Regions from separate parts of the Neobacillus sp. PVCKKU3 genome, predicted to be linked through region 2. Evidence: riboswitches for the same ligand, from Rfam matches in the RefSeq annotation. Region 2 holds a riboswitch; each other region holds the start of a gene.

Region 1 (4,655 bases), on a different contig from region 2:
AAGCTTCTGTTCAGGCACACTGGACAAAGCCATAATATTGAGCGAAGTCTCATATCCTAAATCATGGAACATTTGGACAAGCTCCAGACCCTTGTCCACTTCACGGATATAGCAGGCTATCCGGATCATATCCAACACACTTTGCTCACGGGGCAGGATATCGTTGGGATCAACACGACCAATATCTACGAGAGCAGAAAGCTTCGTGAACTTTTTCTCAGGAATGATTTCTTTCAAAAATTGATCATCTAGAAATCTCCATGGATTAGGTTCAGTTGCGTTCAGAAGCTTAGCAGAGTTTTTGTAGCCAATCTCCATATACTCAACGCCTGCTGCACTTAGTCCATTATACAAGTCCTGGACAAATTCAACACTGAAATCCCAATTGTTAACTAAACCTCCATCACGGATTGTACAATCTAAAATTTTGCTGCGATGTTCCATAATTTTAAATTCCCCCTGTGGTTATGCTCATTCGTCATAATTTGAATATATATACCATGAATCTTTTAAAGGTGTCAAACTTACATGTCTAGAAATTCTAGGAGTTTTTCTATCTCTCGGCTCCAATACTTTGACGTCGCATTTGTCTATTTCTTTGTAATTCACTTTGTTTCCAAATGTATTTTTGCATATATAACCTAAGCACGTCATTCATTGACTTTCCATTTTTTTCAACAGCATCTCTAAAACTTTGGATTATGTTTTCAGGTATTTCAAAATTTACTTCTACATTTTTGTTTCTGTGTTCCTGGCACATTTTATACCTCCTGACAGACCGATCTATCCATTTTTTCTGGGTAGTCACAAAGGGATGAATATTTAGAATATTTGTATAGAACCTATCATATCAGGTGAAAACGCGTACATTTTTATTAACTTTTCGACAAATTACGACAAAATTAAGGAATCAATGATATATGTTGAGGATCTTAAAAGCCTAAATGAGGCATGAGAACCGTCCCCATGCCTCAAATTCTTCCGATATACTTTGGGTCTCTAATGATTCCTGGATTACCGGGAATCCAGTTAGCTGGGACTCCTTCTCCGGTGCTTCTTCCGTATTGTACTCCTTGTATGATCCTTAGTATTTCGTAAACATTTCGGCCAACTTCTAATGGGTATACCAATTTGGATACAATTATTCCATCTGGATCGATAATGACGGTTGCTCTTAAGGCTGCCCCAACTTTTTCATTTAGGACTCTGTATGCTTTACTGATTTGGTGTGTTCGGTCACTTAGAAGTGGAAATGATACCTGAGAGGCATTAGGAGATACCTCAGCGAAAACTTTATGGGCATACACACTGTCCGTGCTAACAGCAAGGACATTTGTATTAAGTGTCTTTAGTTGATCCTTAATAGCAGCGACCGCTGCCAATTCTGTCGGTCAAACAAAGGTAAAATCACTTGCATAAAAAAATAAAATAACCCAGCTTCCACGATAGCTTTCTAGACGAAGCTTTTTTATTTTCTTATCTGCATGATCATAAGCGTCTGCTTCAAATAGGGGCGCCATATCCGTTGTTTGTGCACAAAATGGCTGCGAAGATCCATCAAAATGACCCTCTCGCCTGTTAAATTCCATTGTTTCACCTCAGATCATCACCTGAATCTTAATTCCTTGCTGCAGTTCGTTCTTTAATAGCGTTACCATAAATAATATATGTTTAGGTATTTGTCCGATTGAGCCTATTTTGGATAGCTTTTCCATTCAACCACAATAATAGTGTTGTAGATTTTTGTTGACAGAAAATCAGAACAGGTGTATCTTTACTGTTAATTAAATATTTTCGAATATTCTTATCAAGAGAGGTGGAGGGACTGGCCCTTTGAAGCCTCGGCAGCAGACACGTTCGTACTGTGCCAATTCCAGAAGCGAGTGCTTGAAGATAAGAAGAGATTTAGTAATGGCTATTACCCCTCTTCTTATTTTTGAGAAGAGGGTTTTTTATTACACCGAGAAAGAAGGAATAATTAATGACAGCAACACTAGTAAAAACTCCATTCAAAGCTGACCATGTCGGCAGCTTTCTTCGAACAGAACCGGTTAAAGAAGCTAGAAAGGCTTTTGCCAATGGGGAAATTGATGCAGCTGCCCTGAAGGCGGTTGAGGATCAAGAAATTGAGAAATTAGTTCAAAACCAAATTGGAGCAGGATTAAAATCCATTACAGATGGTGAGTTTAGACGCTCATGGTGGCATTTGGATTTCCTGGCTGGTTTGGAAGGTGTAGCATTTTTCGAAAATGAATATATCAGCAACTTCAAAGGCGCCCAAACAAGAAACAACGCCATTAAAGTAGTGGGCAAAGTTGACTTTAATGATCATTATATGCTCGAGCATTTCAAGTTTTTAAAGCAGGCAGTTGAAAAATATGGAGATGGCAGCCAAGTGGCGAAGTTCTCCATTCCAAGCCCGAATATGTTATTTACGAGAATTCAAGGCGATGAGTATTACAATGGCAACATCGAACAACTTTATAAAGATACCGTAGCGGCTTATCAAAAAGCCATCCAGGCTTTCTATGATGCTGGCTGCCGTTACTTGCAATTAGACGACACATCTTGGATTGATTTTGTTTCAGAAGAGCGAATCAATGCAGTGGTTGAAAAAGTTGGCTTGGATGTACATGAAATCATCAAAACAAGAGTAAGTGCAATCAATGAAACCATTGCCAATAAGCCGGAAGATATGACAATTACGATGCACATTTGCCGCGGCAACTTCAGATCCACCTATATTACAAGCGGCGGTTACGATCAAATTTCCGATGCCATTTTCGCTGAGCTAAATGTGGACGGGCTATTCCTAGAGTATGATGATCAGCGTTCTGGTGACTTCGAACCTTTAAAAGGCTTCCAGCGTCCTAACCTAACCGTTGTACTAGGATTATTCACATCTAAATTCCCAGAACTCGAGGATCCAGAATCCATTAAAGCAAGAATTAAAGAAGCAAGCCAATTTATTCCTTTAGAAAACCTGGCAGTAAGCCCTCAATGCGGCTTTGCCAGCACAGAAGAAGGAAATATTTTAACGGAAGAAGAGCAGTGGAATAAGATTAAACATGTAGTGGCTATTGCTAAGGATGTTTGGGGAACCATTTAAACCCACTAGAAGAGGCCGCCTTCCATTTCTATGATGAAAGGCGGCCTTTTTCAATTTAATCATTTCTGAAATTGGTTGTATGTTCCTACTTTAAAGAATTCCTAAATATTGAATAATCTGTTAACATAGAATGATAAAATCTTAGGTAACTAGATTGGATTTACATAACTGGAGGCATGACTTACTATATGGGGGATTTCATACAAAAGGCAGAGGATCATCAAGCAGTGCTTTCTCGTTCTAAACGAGTATGGATGGCGATTGTTCTCGGTTCACTTGCAGCATTCGGCCCTTTATCCATTGATATGTATTTACCGGCCCTGCCAAATATCGCAAAAGATTTCCATACAAATGCATCTTCTGTCCAACTTAGCCTTTCGCTTTTCGTGCTCGGTTTAGCATCAGGGCAGCTGCTCACTGGACCTATCAGTGATGTAACCGGCCGGCGTAAACCACTTTTGGTTGGCTTAATGATTTACTTTGTCGTGTCCCTTCTTTGCGTATTTAGCCCTTCCATTTGGGGATTAATTATCTTACGGCTCATCCAGGGCTTTGCTGGATCAGCAGGAATTGTCATTTCAAGGGCGATTGTCAGAGATTTATATTCAGGAACTGAATTAACCAAGTTTTTTGCACTTCTTGCATTGGTGAACGGGCTGGCCCCGATCCTCGCTCCGATTATTGGTGCGCAGCTGCTTAAAGCATTTCCATGGCAAGGTGTCTTTATTGTTTTAAGTATCATTGGAATCGTAATGTTTTTTGTCATTCTTTTTGGTTTGCCTGAAACGCTGCCTAAAGAAAAGCGTTCGGCTGGAGGCATGAAGAATACATTTAGACCTTTTTTAAAACTAATCATGGATCGAAGCTTTATGGGATATGCTTTAGCGCAGGGCTTAGTCTTTGCAGGCATGTTCGCGTACATTTCAGGTTCTCCCTTTGTCGTACAGGATATTTACGGTGCCTCCCCGCAAATGTTTAGCATGATCTTTGCGATCAACGCAATCGGGATTATGATCATGAGTCAAACAACAGGCAGGTTGGCAGGGAGAATCCCTGAAGCTAAACTGTTCCAATTCGGATTGGGAATGTCCGCAACAGGCGGAATCATTTTACTGCTTCTTTTATTTTTACAGGCAAAGCTAATTTTGATTTTGATTCCATTGTTTTTCGTTGTATCCAGTGTAGGAATGGTAAATACAGCAGGATTCTCCTTAGCCATGCAAACACAAGGAAAAAATGCGGGAAGTGCTTCTGCCTTGCTGGGTGTTACTTCCTTTACCTTTGGTGGATTTGTCGCTCCCCTCGTTGGTATAGGCGGCGGGCAGACGGCCATTCCGATGGGCGTAGTGATTATATGTGCCGGTTGTGGAGCAGTGTTATTGTATTGGATTCTAGTAAAGAGAAACCGAGTAAGGGGTTCACTTTAGAGGTGCATGACCTTGTTTTGGAATAGCAAATGCCATAGAATTTGACAATGAAATAACATAAAAAAGAGTGCTTTACAGAATTGAATAGCACTCTTTTTTACTTAGGCTGTTTTCGAGAA
Region 2 (4,655 bases):
CACGGCTTCCACCGCGTTCGTTACACGAGCCATGCCCGAGCGATCGAAAATCAGGTATATGTAGTGTTAACCGGAACGGTTGGTGCGCTGCCAACGGTTGATTTTATGCGGGCAAACTTTGGCCAGGCCGTCATCATCACTCCAAACGATATCCCGTTCCCGCCAAAAGGGCTTTTAGTAGAAGGGGAAATCAACAACGACATGGTCGTAACCGCCGATCTTGACCTGGAACTGCTATACGAAGTTCGCGAGCGGGGGGCTGTGACCACCTGGCGCGACCGCCGCACTGATTTATATACAGATTGGAATTAAAACGAGGGGGGCCTTTTCATGTATCGCAGTGAATTTTACGTTTATGATCAGGACCGGCCGCTGCCGGTTTGTATACGTAATTACACAATGGAGGACTTTGATCAGCTCATCGAAATCCAGTCCGAATGCTTCCCGCCTCCTTTTCCATCCGAGCTTTGGTGGAATGAAGAACAATTAACGAATCATGTGACACTGTTTCCGGAAGGGGCATTATGCGTTGAAATCAATGGGGAATTGGCGGGCTCCCTGACCGGAGTTTGTGTCGAGTTGGACCCGTCTAATCACAGCCATACATGGGAAGAAGTGACCGACCACGGCTATATCCGCAACCATAATCCGAACGGCAACACCCTCTACATTGTCGATATCAGCGTCCGTCCGAAGTACCGCAAGCTGGGACTCGGAAAATTAATGATGCATGCCATGTACCATGTGGTCATTGAAAAAGGGTATGACCGTCTTCTTGGCGGCGGGCGGATGCCGGGGTATCATAAAGTGGCTGAAAAAATGACGCCGGAAGGGTATCTCGACGCTGTCATCAAGGGCGAGCTGAAGGATCCTGTTATCAGCTTTCTCCTTCGCTGCGGACGTGTGCCAATCGGTGTCGCCAGAAACTATTTAGAGGATGAAGAATCATTTAACAATGCGGCATTAATGGAATGGAAGAACCCATTTAAATAATTTATAAGGGGAATCAGAACCAATGGAATTTAAACGCATTACCAATATTGAAGACCCTAATTTTAAAAAGCTTCACGATTTAATGGGACAGATTTTTCCACCGGAAGAGGTCCTAGATTATGAATTGTGGAAAGAACCGTTAGAAGACCCAAGTATCCGCGTATTCGTTGCCGTCAATCAGGACCAGGTCGTCGGTGCGACTGAGTACCGCTATTATCCTGACTGGAATATTGCGATGACCGACTTCACGATCATCAGCAAACCGGGCCTCTCGCTTGGCCGATTTTTAGCTGAAAATCGTCTAAAAGACTTAAAACAGCTTGCTGCCCAAAACGGTAAGGAGCTGTTCGGAATGTTTGCCGAAATCTATGACCCATACCGTGTAGAGCAACACGAATTTGGCGGTGTGAAGGTCATGGACCCGTACGTGCGCCGTGAGGTTCTGTCACATTTAGGCTATAAGCGCCTTGACCTTGCCTATGTTCACCCGTCTTGGGAAAACAATGGGGAAGCTGTGTCTGGGCTTGATCTATGCTTCATGCCGATTAAGGAAGAAATCGCTGAAATACCGGCATCACTTGTCAAAGACTTTCTAACTACCTATTATTCTGTGCTTTCCAATAAACCACAGGAATGGCTGGACATGGTTGAGAAGTTAGCAGCAAAAGAAACGGTCGCCCTTTTGCCACTTTAATATTGACAACACTTGAAAATTCAGATAATATACTTTTTATATATCTTTGGAAATTTAATGAAAAATTAAATAAATACTCTTATCCAGAGCGGCGGAGGGACTAGGCCCGATGAAGCCCGGCAACCTTCAAGGTATTCCTTGAAAAGGTGCTAATTCCTGCAGGTTATTTGTAGCCTGATAGATAAGAGGAGGAATAGAGCCCTCTTCTTATGAAGAGGGTTTTTATTTTTCAAAAAAATAAAGGGGTGGCAGACATGTCTGTAATTAATGTGGCAATTCTCGGGTTCGGTACGGTAGGTGAAGGGGTTTATCGGACGATTCAATCACATAGCAATGAGCTGGCGGCAGAATTAGGGAAGGAAGTAGAGGTTGCTGCCGTCCTTGTTAGAAATAAGCAAAAGCCGCGGGATATTAGCGGGAATGTTCTGCTGACAACTGACTTCGAAGAAATTCTGCAATTGCCGAAGCTTGATGTCGTGATTGAATGCATCGTGGATAAAGACCCGACTTTTTCCTACTTGAAAAAAGCAATCCAACGGGGCTGCCACATCATTACAGCGAATAAGGAGATGTTTGCCCACCACGGGAATGAGCTTATCGAGTTGGCAGAACAGCATCAGGTGTCGGTTGGTTTTGAGGCGACAGTGGCTGGAGGGATTCCGGTCATTCAAACGCTCGGTCAGCTTTTAAAAATTAATCGTGTCCAGCGGATCCTGGGAATCCTCAATGGAACGTCCAATTTCATCTTGACCGAAATGAGGGAAAAACGGCAGTCATTTGCCGAAAGCTTGTTGCGGGCGCAGGAAAATGGCTATGCCGAGGCGGATCCGACCAATGATGTGGAAGGCTATGATGCTTTTTATAAAACAATGATCTTAAGCAGGCTGGCATTTGGAGAAGAGCCTGACTGGCGTGATGTTGAACGGGTAGGGATTACGTCTATTACGAGTGAATTGATTGAAGCAGCGCAAAACTTAGGGTTAAGGTTTAAACATATTGCGAGCATCTGGAAGTCAGGCGCCCGCATCCAGGCAACGGTGAAGCCGGTTCTGGTCGGCTCTGAGCACCCTTTTTACCATGTTGAGGGAGTGGAGAATGCGGTAAATGTAAAATCTGATATCGTTGGTGAAATCACCCTTCAAGGACCGGGCGCAGGTATGTACCCAACGGCTAGTGCCATAATCGAGGATTTGGTCCACGTATGTCAAAGCCACGTGACGAAATCTAATTATTTGAAAACCTCAGGGGAGGACATTGAATTGAAAAATGAACACCAGAGGGAGTACTGGCTGGTCCAGGGTCTGGTCCAAAAATATGGCAGTCCCGCGATTACCCTGGTGGATGAAATCTCTGAGGGAATCTTTGTCCTAAAGGGTTCCAAAAAGGACATCGAACAGCTTGCGCAAAGGCAACCATCGGTTCAATATTTTTCGATCCTGGGTAAGGAAGAATTCCTCGTGAGGGGTATTGAGGAAGCGAAGGCATTATAGGGTTGGATTGAGGGGCATCTTTTATGTGATGCTCCTTTTGTTATGTATGGACGTTCATTTATCCAGTGTTTTTTCCACATCTAAAGTCCTGTATTTATAGGTAGTCCACAATGTTATGCACATTATCCACAATTTTGAAAGCGGTTATCCACCGTTAGTTATTAACAGAAAAGCTGATTGTAAAAATCAGGTTTTATAAGGGGTTAGCTGGTGTTGTCCACATTATTAACATTGTTCACAAAAGAGGAGGGGGAACGTGCTGTATTGCGTTCACAATCTCTTCATATATCTAACATTAATATGTTAAGAAACTGTGAAAGCCCTTGTTTTTTCAATAGCAGGAGAGTATATTAAAAGTGTAAAGAAGATAGTGAAGCAATTCACAAAGACTTCCTTACAAGACACAGCTAGCTGATCAATCCCTTTCATAAGGGAATAACTTAAAGTTAAATTTGTGAAATACTTCACAAAAAAACTATGGAGATGATTATGATGAGATGGTACAAAACTCCTTACGCAGCTGTTGTTTGGACAGTATTACGTGTTTGGCTTGGATTACAATGGATAGAAGCAGGTTATCATAAGTTAACTGGCGGTTTCGATGCTACAGGGTTCCTAAAAGGAGCAATGGCGGCAGCAACTGGCGAACACCCTGCGGTTCAAGCATGGTATGCAGATTTCTTACAGCAATTCGCTATGCCTAACGTGGGAATTTTTAATACATTAATACCTTGGGGAGAAATGTTAGTCGGTCTTGGTTTAATCGTTGGTTTAGCCACAATCCCAGCCTTGATTGCCGGTGCATTTATGAACTTGAACTTTATGCTGGCAGGTACGACAAGCACGAACCCAATTCTTTATACAGCCGCGATGATTCTGTTATTCGCAGGTGCAGGAGCTTACTACTTCGGTCTTGACCGATATGCAGTTCCTTTTATCAAAGGCTATTTCAAAAAAGCTCATGTAAATGAGGTAAAAACGCAATAAGGCAGCACCAATTAATAATCGTTAACTCCCCCTTTAAATACATTAAAGAAGCAGGAATCCTGCTTCTTCTTTTTTTGCTAAAAGTATAAATTCAACTACGCCCCATGAACCGTCCTTTCGGACTCCCCAATCGGCGAGTTTTCATTTATTATTTTCGATTTCTGACGCGCTGATTTGCCGCATTTGCGCGCGCCATTGCCTCTAAATCAGCTCCATCAGCCATTTCCTTGGAGAATTCTACGTCCTGTCCATCTGATTTCATATTTTTCGGTACTTGTGGAAGTGAGGCTTTGTTTTTGTCACGACTCTTATGTCCGTGTGAACGGCCCATTAAAAAAACCCCTTTCATTTTATCACTAGTGGAGCAAAAGGCCTGCTCCCTTTACTAGCATTTGCAAATGGCAAGGGGTCCATTAATGGAAAAATTATATAAAGTTTTTAGTTGTTATCTTTTACGTTTCGTGTAGCCACCGGCCCGGTCCGCCATTTTA
Region 3 (4,655 bases), on a different contig from region 2:
TGACTGAAACCTTACCAGTAACCAGGTCTTCGAGCATTGGAAGGATTTGCGTTTTTGCGGCCGTTTTTGCACATTCTTGAAAAATCACGTTCAATTGCTTTCGGCTAAGTGATGGAATAGCAATGACGATATTTTCAATTTTTAAATTTTGAACAGACTGTTCTATCGAATCTACTCCCCCGACAACGGGAATCCCCAGAATATCAAGCTTTTGTTTTTTTGTGTCATCATCAATGAATCCCACTGGAAGAAGATTTGTGTCGCGGTTTTTTAGTAGCTGTCTTGCAACCATTGTTCCTGCTTCCCCTGCTCCAATAATGAGTGTTCGATTTTTATTTTGATTTTTTATAATGAGGGAATCACGAAACATCCGCCAGCAAAATCTGGATCCGCCAATAAACAAAATATGAAGGGACCAAATGACAGCCAAGAGCCTGAAATCAACTTTATAGAAAAACAGCTTCTGCAAAACAGCCGCCATTAGGATAGTAGATGTAACTACCTTTAAAATAAGGATGGATTCCCCTATACTGGCATATTGCCAGGCTTTTTTATAAAGCCTAAATATAAATGAAAAAGTATGATGACTTAATAAAATGGCGATTGAAGTAAATAAATTCAAGACGGTGAACACATTTGTAGTTGCATCAACCAGAAATCGGCTGAAAAAGATAACACTAATGACGATACAAGAATCAACCAAAAAAAATATAGACAATCTCTGTCGGTAGGTCATAATCCCCCCCCTTTTTAGGTGCAATAAATAACATGTTAATGCTGATTATTAAATTAAAGCTTTTGATTAGAAGAGTTCTTGAATCCCGCCTAAGCAAAAGCTTTAATGGTAAAACAGGGCATCCAACCCCCCCTCACATCACACTATCGACGACAAGCGTCTAAGGTTCTTCTCAACCCACAGCATGACCGAGTGCCTCCATTGATAGTGGTAAGGAGACATCACCCATTATTAATAGAAATTGCGATTGTTCGTTAGACAACAAAACACGTGCTATATAAAGAACGTAATTATTAAAAAAATACCAATAATATAAATTGGTCAATTTTACCTAAATCTTTTTTCCTAACTTTTATTAATATGAATCCCTCTTTCATTATTAACATTATAACAAACGAATAGTTCTTGGTAAAGAACAACTAAGGTTAAATTTTTCGACTCACTTTTTTATTGAAATATCCATAAAATATTTACTGCAATTCTTTATATTGCACAGCCTTTAACCTCTTCTTTATGAAAATCAAGTAAAAATATTGTATAGCTCTCTTTCGATTTGTTCTTTAAAGAGAACTAAAAGTAAGTTATAATATTCTTAACTGTGGAAAAATAATTATTTTACATATTCACCAAATTCGACCTTCCAATATCAAAGTTTTTAGAAACCTATTTATTTAGATTAATTTTTCCTCTAAATCTTATATTCAAGTCTTTTGGCGATCTTCATCGTTTCAGTCAAAATTAATTATTCTTAGTTTCTTTCAGGCCGGTTCCTGGAACAAACAATCAATTGAAATTAGGGAATAAGGGAGATTACTATGATTGGTGAACGAATAAAAAAATTACGAAAGCAAAAAAATTTTTCGATAACTGAGCTTGCTGAACTCGCGAACGTCTCAAAATCATATCTAAGTTACATCGAGCGGAACCTTAATAAAAACCCATCCATTTATTTTTTACAAAAAGTGGCAAGACCTTTAGATGTCACTTTAGAATATTTGCTGACTGGACTTGATAATGATGATTTATCCCCCAGCGAAAATGAACTGGACGAAGAATGGAAGAAAATTATTGAAAAGGCAATTGAAGACGGAATAAATAAAGATGATTTCCGAGAATACATTAACTATATTAAATTCAAAATCTGGGAAAAAAATCAATAAAACGCTTACTTCAACAACTTAAACAAGAAATAAAGAAAATACATTGACACCATTCATATAGTGTAGTAAATTTTATAAATAGTCAAAATATTAATATGTTCTTATCAAGAGAGGTTGAGGGAAGGGCCCGGTGACACCTCAGCAACCTTCAATGTCTTTAACATTGAAACGGTGCTAAGTCCTGCAAATTGTTACTAATTTGCGAGATAAGAAGAGTGACAGATGTATTGTACATGCAAAGGTCTTCTTCTTATAGAAGGCCTTTTTTTAATATCAAAAAGGAGTGTAGACAACAATGTATAAAATCGATACGAAACTTGCTCAAATTGGGAACCGCAGTGAAACTACAACAGGAACCGTTAATCCCCCAGTATATTTTTCAACTGCATTCCGGCACGAGGGGATTGGACAATCAACAGGCTTTGATTATATTCGAACCGGAAATCCGACACGCCAGTTGCTTGAGAAAACCATCGCCGATTTAGAAGGTGGAGATCAGGGCTTTGCCTGCAGCTCTGGAATGGGGGCCATTTTAACAATTCTTTCCTTATTTCAGTCTGGTGACGAATGGCTTGTCAGCGAGGATTTATATGGCGGAACCTACCGTTTGCTCGAAAAAGGCTTTCAAAAGTGGGGCTTGAAAAGCCAATATGTAAATACCTGTTGTCCTGAAGAGGTTGAAAACAACATTACACCAAATACAAAAGCAATCTTCTTGGAGACACCAACTAATCCGCTTATGCAGGAAGCCGATATTGCCGCCATTGCAAAAATTGCCAAATCGCATGACATTTTGTTAATTGTGGACAACACCTTCTATACCCCTCTTCTGCAGCAGCCGATTGCACTTGGTGCAGATATCGTGATTCATAGTGCAACGAAATACCTTGGAGGCCACAATGATGTTCTAGCTGGACTGATTGTCGCGAAGGGTAAGGAACTTTGTGAAGCATTGGCCTTCCATCATAACGGTGCGGGTGCCGTTTTAAGCCCCTTCGATTCCTGGTTGTTAATGCGCGGGATGAAAACATTGTCGCTCCGTATGGAACGGCATGAGAAAAACGCTAAGGCTGTTGTTGAGTTTCTTTCCAATAGCGATGCGGTGACAGATGTCCTTTATCCAGGAAGAGGCGGAATGGTTTCTTTCCGTATTAAAGATGAAACGTGGGTAAATCCGTTCCTACAAAACATAAAACTGATTTCGTTTGCTGAAAGCCTTGGCGGAACCGAAAGCTTTATCACGTATCCAGCGACCCAGACCCACGCTGATATCCCGGAAGAAATCCGAATTGCACAAGGTGTCTGTAACCGTCTATTGCGTTTTTCTGTAGGAATTGAAGATGCAGAGGATATTATTTTTGACCTAGAGCAGGCTTTTGCTAAGTTAGTTGAAGGAGTTAATGTGTGATGGAACACGAAGAATTTAGTTTTGAAACTAGACTTCTTCATAATCGGCATAAAATGGATGCACAAACAGGAGCAGTCAGTGTCCCGATCCAGCATGCATCTACCTTTCATCAGTTTGAAATTGACAGTTTTGGAAAATACGATTACGCCCGCAGCTTAAATCCAACCCGGGAAGCTCTGGAGGATATTATTGCAGAACTCGAAGGCGGAACCCAAGGGTTTGCCTTCTCTTCTGGGAGCCTGCTGCGACTTTCAGTCGGACTTGAAAAGCCTGAAGACTTGATTAAGGACTTTTCACAAGCTTTGGAAAAGCTGCAGGTGAATAAGCTCTCTCAAGGAGAATAACGATGAGTTTTTTAGAAAAATTACAAAATCAAATTTTGATTGCCGACGGGGCCATGGGAACAATGCTTTATTCCTATGGCAAAGATTCCTGTTTTGAAGAATTGAATCTTTCCCGCTCTGAGCAAATTCAGAATATCCATAAAGCCTATATAGATGCCGGTGCCGATATTATTCAAACGAACACCTATGCGGCCAACTATTTAAAGCTTGGACGATACGGGCTGGAGGATTCAGTCAAGGACATCAACAGTGCCGCTGTACTAAATGCCAAAAAAGCTGCCGAGAACCGTGCCTATGTGCTTGGGACCTTGGGGGGCAACCGCGGCATCAAGCCCAAATCCATTTCAATAGAAGAAATTAAACGGAGCTTTCGCGAGCAGCTGTATTGCCTTTTATTAGAGGGAGTTGACGGCCTTTTACTCGAAACCTTTTACGACCTGGAAGAGCTTGAAACCGTCCTGACCATCGCCAGAAAGGAAACCAATCTGCCAATTGTTGCGCAAGTTTCCCTTGCAGAACCGGGAATTTTGCAGGACCGTACTCCTGTCAATGATGCTCTGCAGAGACTTGAAGGGCTAGGCGCTGACGTTGTCGGCCTAAACTGCCGGCTTGGCCCGCATCATATGCTGGTTGCGCTCGAACAAATCGAGCTGCCTAAGCGAGCCTTTCTTTCAGCCTATCCAAACGCCAGTCTCCCTGCTTATACGGATGGAAAGTTTCATTATGATGGTGATGCCGATTACTTCCGCAGGTCTGCGGCTGAATTCCGCAAGCAAGGTGTCCGACTTTTAGGAGGATGCTGCGGCACAACACCTGAACACATCAGGGCATTTGCCACCGAATTAAAAAACAGCACTCCGATAACAGATAAAATAGTAGAATTAAAACCAAAGAAAATCATAGTTGAAGATCGTCCTGCCAAGCGGGACTACACCCCTCTTCAAGATATTGTGCAGGAACGGCCATCAGTTATCGTGGAATTAGATCCTCCAAGAAAGCTTGATACA
Region 4 (4,655 bases), on a different contig from region 2:
CGCTTCACGGGCGACAAAATATAATGGAACACAGGCTGGGTCGGCAAGCGGGTCATCCATATGCCAAATAATTTTCGGAACTTCTTTCATATATTCCTCAGGCGTAATGATATAGCTGATGTTTTCTACGCCAAGCTTTTCAGCTGTTTCCTTGGCAACATCAATTTCGCTGAAGCCATTGTGCTCAAATCCGACGGAAAACGTTTTAATAGCCGGATGGAATTGCTTTGCAATCGAGGCAATGATGGAAGAGTCAATCCCACCTGATAAGAATGAACCAACCGGAACATCACTGCGCATATGCTTTTCAACCGAATCAAACAGAATATCACGGATTTCCTTTACGAAGTCATCTTCCGATTTTAGTACTGGGTGAAAATGTGCCTTCCAGTAGCGGTTCATTTCCATCTTCGAGCCGATTTTTTTTGTAAAATAATGGCCTGGTTCAAGCTTTTTAATTCCTTCAGATAGGGTATCAGGTTCTGGAACAAACTGATAGGTTAGATAATGCTGCAAGGAATCATAATCCAGCACATCATTTTTAAGAGCCAGCAAAATGCTCTTTTTCTCAGAAGCAAAGAAGGTTCTGTCACCATCCTCCATATAAAAGAATGGTTTAATTCCAAACGGATCTCGAGCCCCATAAAGTGTTTGTTCCTGCTTATCCCAGATAACAAAAGCAAACATCCCGCGCAAGCGTTCAACTGCTTTTTCCTTTAGATGGCTGTAGAGAGCAATGATAACCTCTGTATCAGAGCTTGTGGAAAAAGTTAGTCCTTCTTTGAGCAACTCTTCACGAAGCTCGACATAGTTATAAATTTCACCGTTAAAAATAATCCAGTATCTTTCGTTTTCATACGTTAGCGGCTGGTGCCCGGATTCAATATCAATGATACTTAACCGGCGGAAACCAAATTGAATATGATCATCATCATAATAACCATCATCATCTGGTCCACGATGGGTTATAATATCGTTCATATTTTTAAAAAGCTGCTTTTCTTCGTCACGATAATTTTGCGTTTTGTCATGTACACAACCGATAAAACCGCACATTATGTACCTCACCTACTCTATTTCAAAATATCCTTTTGTAAAAACATACTCTCTAATACTACCACTTTTTTTTCAAAAATGGCACTGTGAACAAAAGGAAAATCATGTATCATCATTTTTCACTTCAATAGTCCTACTTAAACATTTTATTCCAATTTTTAAAACACTGAACAAGAAAATAGACGTTTAATGAAAAATGGGAGTTACACCTTAATGCAACTCCCACTCCATATTATTTTCCTTCTGCCTGCTCACGTAATGCATCTGCCTTATCAGTGCGTTCCCAAGGAAGATCAACATCCGTACGGCCAAAATGTCCGTAAGCTGCTGTTTGCTTATAAATGGGGCGGCGTAAATCCAGCATTTTAATGATTCCTGCAGGGCGCAGGTCGAAGTTTTTACTTACTAAGTCAACCAATACCTGTTCGCTGACTTTGCCTGTGCCAAAAGTATCGATGGAAATCGATACCGGTCTTGCTACACCAATCGCATAGGCAAGCTGGACTTCACATTTTTCAGCTAAACCTGCTGCGACAATATTTTTAGCAACATAACGTGCAGCATAAGCGGCAGAACGGTCAACCTTTGTCGGGTCCTTACCGGAAAAAGCGCCGCCGCCGTGACGGGCATAGCCTCCGTAAGTATCCACGATAATTTTACGGCCAGTCAGTCCTGCATCCCCCTGCGGTCCGCCGATTACGAAGCGGCCGGTTGGGTTTATAAAATATTTTGTATTTTCATCGATTAATTCTTTTGGTACAACCGGATTAATAACATGTTCCTTAACATTGCGCTGGATTTGCTCTAGTCCAATTTCCGGATGGTGCTGGGTGGAAATAACAATTGTATCAATCCGAACCGGTTTGTTGTTCTCATCGTATTCGACCGTTACTTGTGTTTTTCCGTCCGGACGAAGGTATGGAAGGATATCCTCTTTACGAACCTCCGTCAACCGGCGGGCAAGCTTATGGGCTAAAGATATCGGAAGAGGCATCAGCTCTTTCGTTTCGTTACAGGCGAAGCCGAACATTAAACCTTGGTCACCTGCACCAATTGCTTCAATTTCTTTATCTGACATTTGACCTTCACGAGCTTCAAGTGCTTGATTGACACCCATAGCAATGTCAGGAGACTGTTCATCAATAGAGGTTAACACCGCACATGTTTCCGAATCAAAGCCATATTTCGCACGAACATAGCCAATTTCTTTGATCGTCTCACGAACAATTTTTGGGATATCTACATATGTAGAGGTAGTGATTTCGCCGGCAACTAGAACTAAGCCGGTCGTTACTGATGTTTCAGCAGCTACGCGGGCATTTGCATCCTTTGCTAGAATGGCGTCTAAAATAGAATCAGAAATCTGGTCACAAATCTTATCAGGATGACCTTCAGTTACTGATTCAGAAGTGAACAAATGGCGTTTTAGTGACATCTGAATTCCTCCTATAATAATGAAATAATGAGGCTCACTTTTCAAAGGTTAACACCCTTTCCAAATAACCTCCATTTTGATACGGAACTCATCCCTAATAGTATGAAATAAACATCAGGTTTTTATGAAATACTACCGAAAAAACCCAACCGAGATTCTTTAGAAGATTAGTAAAGCGATTCAAACAGCACGTGTGTTTGCCAAATAGACAAAAAAACCTTTCCATGAGGAAAGGTTGAATGCAAACATTTTGCGTGCCTTTCACTCTTATCGTTCAAGGACTAGCCTTGCATCAGGTTGAGCACCTTTGCCCGAAAAACGACTAAAAATAGACATTTTCCTAGTTGCAGGTTGCTGGGTTTCATAGGGCCTGTCCCTCCACCAGCTCGGGATAAGAGAGTATCCGTTCAAGGTTAAATCATACCCCAGATTCTTAAAGTATGTCAATGTATTTTTTAGCAACATTAACCAAAATATACAATGGAGTATGATACAAAATATGCTTAAACTGTTTTTTTCATGACTTTTTAATCACCTTTAGAATAAGGTATAAAATACAGCATAATTTCGCTAATTAGTATAGACTATTATTTTAATTGTGTTATACTATTCAATATTAATATATCAAATTAAAAAAACCATAAAAAGGAAGGTTCATTAAATGAATTCTGTTCATATCCCAAATGAATTAAAGGAATTACTTAATGAAAGTAATGTCCAAGTCCAATTATCTGTGCCGCAGCTAGTTGAAAAAATCCTCAGCAGAAAAGAAGGGACACTCACTTCCACCGGAGCGGTTCGTGTTTCAACAGGAAAATATACTGGGCGGTCTCCAGAAGACAAATTCACTGTTTTGGAGGAGTCAACCAAAGATAAAATTGCCTGGGGTTCTTTAAATCAGCCAATCTCACAAGAGACTTTCGATCATCTTTATAATAAGGTATTAGAATACTTAAAACAGCAAGAAGAAGTATATGTATTTAAAGGCTTTGCTGGTGCTGATAAGAAATCACAACTGCCGATTCAAGTCATAAATGAATTTGCTTGGCATAATCTTTTTGCCCACCAGTTGTTCATTCGGCCTTCGGAAGATGAACTTCTGACTCATGAAGCTGAATTTACAGTAATTTCTGCCCCTAATTTCAAAGCAAACCCGGCAGTCGACGGTACGAATTCTGAAACCTTCATTATTATATCATTTGAACGCCGCGTAGTTCTAATTGGAGGAACTGAATATGCGGGGGAAATGAAAAAATCAATTTTCTCTGTCATGAACTATTTACTGCCTGAAAACAATATTTTCTCTATGCACTGTTCAGCGAATGTCGGCATTGAAGGGGATGTAGCATTATTCTTCGGTTTATCCGGAACTGGAAAAACAACTCTTTCCGCAGACCCTAATCGCCGTCTAATCGGCGATGATGAGCACGGCTGGTCATCAAATGGCGTCTTTAATATTGAAGGCGGCTGCTATGCAAAATGTATTAATCTATCCCGTGAAAAAGAACCGCAAATCTTTGATGCCATCCGTTTCGGGACCGTTCTTGAAAATGTTGTGATTAACCAGGAATCGAGAATTCCGGATTACGATGATGGAACATTAACAGAAAACACTCGGGCCGCATATCCAATGGAGGCCATTGATAATATTGTCCAGCCTAGCATTGCCGGGCACCCGAATACCATTGTGTTTTTAACTGCAGATGCATTTGGTGTTCTTCCGCCAATCGCTAAATTAACAAGGGAACAAGCCATGTACCATTTCTTAAGCGGATTTACATCAAAGCTTGCTGGAACAGAGCGTGGCATTACTTCACCGCAGGCAACCTTCTCAACCTGTTTTGGTGCACCATTCCTGCCGCTGCCGGCTACACGCTATGCCGAAATGCTAGGAGAAAAAATACTTGAGCATAACGTTAATGTGTTTTTGGTTAATACAGGCTGGACTGGCGGAGAATACGGCGTCGGCAATCGTATGAAACTCTCATATACAAGAGCAATGGTGCAGGCAGCTCTTGAAGGAGAACTAAATCACGTAGAAACTGTTAAGGATACATTCTTTGGCCTAAATATCCCGCTCCATATTGCTGGGGTCCCTGATGAAGTGCTTCAGCCGATTAAAACATGGGCGGATCCTAATGCTTATGAAAAAAAGGCAAAAGAA

The links. Region 2 has a riboswitch for S-adenosylmethionine ahead of ACNQGS_RS15540 (homoserine dehydrogenase). Riboswitches for the same ligand answer to the same signal wherever they lie in the genome.
Region 1: it holds a riboswitch for S-adenosylmethionine, as region 2 does, so the genes downstream of both, ACNQGS_RS27430 (5-methyltetrahydropteroyltriglutamate--homocysteine S-methyltransferase) here and ACNQGS_RS15540 (homoserine dehydrogenase) in region 2, are expected to answer to the same signal.
Region 3: it holds a riboswitch for S-adenosylmethionine, as region 2 does, so the genes downstream of both, ACNQGS_RS20415 (methionine biosynthesis PLP-dependent protein) here and ACNQGS_RS15540 (homoserine dehydrogenase) in region 2, are expected to answer to the same signal.
Region 4: it holds a riboswitch for S-adenosylmethionine, as region 2 does, so the genes downstream of both, metK (methionine adenosyltransferase) here and ACNQGS_RS15540 (homoserine dehydrogenase) in region 2, are expected to answer to the same signal.

Annotation. Positions count from the first base shown of each region.
Region 1 is NZ_JBLVQN010000063.1:2,776-7,430, forward strand. Features, by position in the region: gene ACNQGS_RS27415 (aldolase catalytic domain-containing protein) at 1-444, opposite strand, end outside; gene ACNQGS_RS27420 (hypothetical protein) at 554-760, opposite strand; gene ACNQGS_RS27425 (peroxiredoxin) at 972-1,589, opposite strand; SAM riboswitch class I at 1,802-1,900, shown strand; gene ACNQGS_RS27430 (5-methyltetrahydropteroyltriglutamate--homocysteine S-methyltransferase) at 1,982-3,109, shown strand; gene ACNQGS_RS27435 (multidrug effflux MFS transporter) at 3,298-4,536, shown strand.
Region 2 is NZ_JBLVQN010000021.1:67,928-72,582, forward strand. Features, by position in the region: gene ACNQGS_RS15525 (carbon-nitrogen hydrolase family protein) at 1-312, shown strand, start outside; gene ACNQGS_RS15530 (GNAT family N-acetyltransferase) at 331-993, shown strand; gene ACNQGS_RS15535 (GNAT family N-acetyltransferase) at 1,016-1,687, shown strand; SAM riboswitch class I at 1,764-1,875, shown strand; gene ACNQGS_RS15540 (homoserine dehydrogenase) at 1,942-3,177, shown strand; gene ACNQGS_RS15545 (DoxX family protein) at 3,670-4,164, shown strand; gene ACNQGS_RS15550 (YfhD family protein) at 4,313-4,495, opposite strand; gene ACNQGS_RS15555 (YfhE family protein) at 4,610-4,655, opposite strand, start outside.
Region 3 is NZ_JBLVQN010000033.1:50,691-55,345, forward strand. Features, by position in the region: gene ACNQGS_RS20405 (polysaccharide biosynthesis protein) at 1-736, opposite strand, end outside; gene ACNQGS_RS20410 (helix-turn-helix domain-containing protein) at 1,552-1,896, shown strand; SAM riboswitch class I at 1,995-2,109, shown strand; gene ACNQGS_RS20415 (methionine biosynthesis PLP-dependent protein) at 2,192-3,304, shown strand; partial or broken gene ACNQGS_RS20420 (PLP-dependent transferase) at 3,304-3,540, shown strand; gene ACNQGS_RS20425 (bifunctional homocysteine S-methyltransferase/methylenetetrahydrofolate reductase) at 3,651-4,655, shown strand, end outside.
Region 4 is NZ_JBLVQN010000005.1:26,418-31,072, reverse strand. Features, by position in the region: gene asnB (asparagine synthase (glutamine-hydrolyzing)) at 1-1,056, opposite strand, end outside; gene metK (methionine adenosyltransferase) at 1,289-2,491, opposite strand; SAM riboswitch class I at 2,756-2,889, opposite strand; gene pckA (phosphoenolpyruvate carboxykinase (ATP)) at 3,153-4,655, shown strand, end outside.